DNA from 2 places in the Aureimonas sp. D3 genome. Region 2 is predicted to be linked to the other one. Evidence: predicted binding sites of a transcription regulator. Region 2 holds the regulator's gene; the other holds the start of a gene.
What was found. The regulator LexA, encoded in region 2, represses DNA repair genes until DNA is damaged. The targets are predictions, from matches to a motif close to TGTTCNNNNTGTGTTCNG.
Positions count from the first base shown of each region.

Region 1: a site for LexA is predicted at 1,087-1,104, ahead of recA (recombinase RecA). Genes of this name have one in related genera too.

Region 1 covers NZ_BBWM01000053.1:90,269-92,465, reverse strand. Annotated here, with positions in the region: gene recA (recombinase RecA) at 1-994, opposite strand, end outside; gene AUL36_RS16090 (PfkB family carbohydrate kinase) at 1,141-2,103, shown strand; gene AUL36_RS16085 (pseudouridine-5'-phosphate glycosidase) at 2,100-2,197, shown strand, end outside.
Region 2 covers NZ_BBWM01000035.1:34,863-37,059, reverse strand. Annotated here, with positions in the region: gene AUL36_RS10205 (molybdopterin molybdotransferase MoeA) at 1-637, shown strand, start outside; gene lexA (transcriptional repressor LexA) at 709-1,443, shown strand; gene AUL36_RS10195 (ComEC/Rec2 family competence protein) at 1,424-2,197, opposite strand, start outside.

The DNA.
Region 1 (2,197 bases), on a different contig from region 2:
CCGATTCGACCTCCGCCGCCAAGGCCGGGTTGTCCCGCATGGTCGCCTTGGCGTTCTCGCGGCCTTGGCCGAGACGCTGGGAATTATACGAGAACCAGGCGCCGGACTTCTCGACGATGCCGGACTTGACGCCCAGATCGACGAGCTCGCCCATCTTGGACACGCCCTCGCCATACATGATGTCGAACTCGACCTGCTTGAACGGCGGGGCCAGCTTGTTCTTCACCACCTTCACGCGCGTCTGGTTGCCCGTCACCTCTTCGCGCTCCTTGATGGAACCGATCCGGCGAATGTCGAGACGAACCGAGGCGTAGAACTTCAGTGCGTTGCCGCCGGTGGTCGTTTCGGGCGAGCCGAACATGACGCCGATCTTCATGCGGATCTGGTTGATGAAGATGACCATGCACTTGGAGCGCGAGATCGAGCCGGTGAGCTTGCGCAGTGCCTGGCTCATCAGGCGCGCCTGCATGCCCGGCAACGAGTCGCCCATCTCACCTTCGATTTCGGCCCGAGGCGTAAGCGCGGCCACCGAATCGACCACGAGAACATCGATCGCGCCGGAGCGAACCAGCGTATCCACGATTTCCAGCGCCTGCTCGCCGGTGTCGGGCTGCGAGATCAGGAGATTGTCGAGATCGACGCCGAGCTTGCGAGCATAGACAGGATCGAGCGCATGTTCGGCGTCTACGAACGCGCAGATGCCACCGGCCTTCTGCGCTTCGGCCACAGTGTGCAGCGCCAGGGTCGTCTTGCCCGAGGATTCCGGGCCATAGATTTCGACAATGCGTCCCTTCGGAAGGCCGCCGATCCCGAGCGCGATGTCGAGGCCGAGGGATCCGGTCGAAACCGTCTCGATGTCGAGCTTCTCGGTTTGCCCGAGACGCATGATAGAGCCCTTGCCGAAGGCCCGTTCGATCTGCGAAAGCGCTGCATCGAGCGCCTTGTTCTTGTCCACCGAAGTATCCTCAACGAGACGGAGTGAGCTTTGGGCCATGAAAACAAGACCTTATTTCATGTGGGCGAACCGGGTGCAATCCGCTTGGCTGTGACGTGTATGTACTCTTTTCGTTCTCATCGTTCAAGGGATATTCCCTTTTTGTTCTCATTTGAGTTCTCAATGATCCCCCCGGAGAAAGCGGCATGAAGCTCCCTATCGACGGGTTGGATGTCGTCCTGTTCGGAGGGGCGCATCTCGACCGCGTGGCGCGGTCATCCGTGCCGTTTCAAGCGGCGGCATCGAACCCCGGTTCGTGCCGGGAATTCATCGGCGGCGCGAGCTTCAACGTCGCTCGCGCTTTGGCCCGGCAAGGCGCCGCCCCGCATGTCGTGAGCGCCCGCGGCGGCGATTCGATCGCGGCGTCCATCGAAATCGCCTTGGAAGCCGAGCGGATCGGAGATGGCGCACTATCCTGGCTGGATCGTCGCTCGGCCAGCTATACCGCGATTCTGGATGATACCGGCGAGTTGCGCGCGGCCGTCGCAGATATGGACATCTACGATCTCCTGACGCCCCGAGCGCTGAAACGCGCCCATTTGCGGCATCGCCTGAACGCGGCGCAGGCCTGCGTCGTGGATGCCAATTTACCAAGCGAAACGTTGGCCTATCTCTCCGAGCACAAGACGAACGGGCCGATTTTCGCGATTGCGGTTTCACCGTCCAAGGTTTTGCGCCTGCGGCCATGTCTGCCCCGGTTGACGGCGTTGTTCCTGTCCCGTGCCGAAGCCGCCTCGCTCGCAGGCCGACCGAAGGACAGCCCGGTCGAGCATCTCGCGCAGGCGTTACGCGAGCTCGGCCTACGACGGGCGATCGTGACGGACGGCCCGCGAGCGGCGGCTATTTTGGACGAAGACGGTCTCGTGCTTCAGTCGCCCCCCCAAGTCCCAGCTATTCGCGACGTGACAGGCGCGGGCGATACGTTGGCGGCGATCAACATTCTGGAATCGCTCACCGGCGCAAACTTTACTGAGGCCGCGCGCGTTGGAATGTGTGCCTCGGCGCTTCATATCGCGCACGAACTTCCCCCCCAGTCCTTGCCGCAATGCCGCTCCCTGGCGGCCGCGCTTCCCTCTCCCACCCCCGTCCACCAGGACCGATCCGCATGAACGACATGATCCATCTTTCTCCTTCCGTCGCCGAGGCCCTTCAATTCGGCCGCGCCGTCGTGGCGCTGGAATCGACCATCATCACCCACGGCAT
Region 2 (2,197 bases):
GCGCCCTGGTCCCTCGCAGATCGTCGCGTCAAACGGTTTCGGTATTGCAGCGATCGTGGAAGCGGCGGGTGGCGACGCCATCTCCTATGGCATCGTCCCCGACGATCGAGCAGCCTTGCGACGGGTTTTCGAGAATGCCAGAGCCGAGGGAATCGACGTTTTCGTGACCATCGGCGGAGCTTCGGTCGGTGATCATGATCTTGTTGCGCCGGTCCTGCGGGAGTGCGGTGTCGAACTGGATTTCTGGAAGGTCGCCATGCGACCGGGAAAACCTCTGATGGCAGGTCGCCATGAGGCGATGCGATTCCTGGGCCTGCCCGGCAACCCGGCGTCGAGCCTCGTAACGGCGGAATTGTTTCTTCGGCCGCTCGTGGAACGTCTCGCCGGGCGCCCGTCTCGCCCCCGATACGAAACCGGAACACTCGGTGCGGCCGTTCTCGAGAATGACCATCGGGCGGACTTCATGCGCGCAACGATCGAACAAGACGACGACGGACGAACGGTCCTCATGCCGCTTGCTCGGCAGGACTCGTCGCTTCTGAGTGTCTTCGCGACCGCCGATGCCCTTTTGGTTCGTCCCCCTCATGCCGCCGCCGCCCAGCCGGGAGAAACCTGCGAGTTCGTTCGATTGACGTGATGGAGTTCCTTGCAGAACACAAACAGAACATATAGGGTTTGTTCAGGTTTTGTTTTGTCCGGATTCGCGCGATGTTGACCCGCAAGCAGCATGAATTGCTTCTCTTCATTCATGACCGTTTGCAATCGGTCGGAATTCCTCCCTCCTTCGACGAGATGAAGGAGGCTTTGGATCTGAAATCCAAATCGGGAATCCATCGTCTCATCACCGCCTTGGAGGAACGGGGCTTTATCCGGCGTCTCCCCAATCGGGCTCGGGCTTTGGAAGTCCTGCGCCTGCCGGACTCCCTGAGTGGCAAGGATTCGAACGGCGGTTTGGCGGTACCGACGGCGTCGGAAGCGTCGATCTCGCGGCAAGTGATCCCTCTTCCGAAGCGTGCCGGAATCGAGCCGGTCCTGGCGAGAGCGGAACCGGCCAATGATTCGATGCCCGTACCGGTCATGGGACGCATTGCTGCAGGCGTTCCCATTTCTGCGATCCAACAAAACAGCCGGTCCATCGCCCTCCCGGTCGAGATGTTCGGCTCCGGTGAACACTACGCCCTGGACGTCAAAGGCGATTCGATGGTCGATGCGGGCATTCTGGACGGAGACACGGTTCTGATCCAGCGTTCTGAGACGGCGACAGCGGGCGAGATCGTCGTGGCTCTGATCGACGACGAAGAGGCGACGCTCAAGCGCTTTCGTCGGCGAGGCTCCGTCGTGGAATTGGAAGCCGCCAATCCTGCCTATGAGACGCGTGTTTTGGAAGCGGGCCGGGTCAAGGTTCAAGGGCGTCTTGTCGGGCTCATTCGGCGCTATCACTAGAACGATGAGGTAACCCGACCTGCCCGGGTTCGGAGCGCTGGTTTCGCCTTTCGCTTTCCGGCCATGGGGCCGATCGATGCACGTTCCATTCGTTGAAGGGCTGAGCGATCGAGGGTTGAAGGGTCCATTGCGCTCCGTTTGCGGAGGGAAGCAAAAGAGCGCCGGTCTGCCGGAGAGTGCGAAGCGTGACGAGCTTCGCGCCGGAACGGCACGACGTCATGCGGGGCGCTCGCGCCATCACGGCGATGTCGGCACTGTCGCAAAGCTCTCCCATACGTTCCAGTTTGTCGCTCCATGCGATGCGGAGGCCTGACCGCGATGTCGCGCGGCAGATATCGCCTGAACACTCGAACTGCTTCCGAGGGGTACGAGACGGTGGCAATCGAAGTTGAAATGCGCGTTGCCATTGATCGTGGATGAAGCGATTGGGCCGCTTGCGCAGATCAATGGTCGATCCATCCTGGCCGATCACCGCGATATCCCGAGCATCCTCCGCAATCAGAAGCTCGGGTCGATTGGTCGGTGGGATCAAGACCCAGCCGAGCGTCAATGGCAAAACGAAGAGCCAGCGCATCGCGCTCTGGCAAAATGACAGGACGAGTAAAGCCATAGTGAGGCTGAGAAGGCTTGCGAGGCCGATCTGGCCCACGGCGTAGTCCGGTAATTCTTCAGCCAGGCGTTTCGCCAGCCAGAATACGACGTCCAGCCCCCAACCGATGGGATGCAACGCCATGCTTTCCCAACCAAAGGGCAT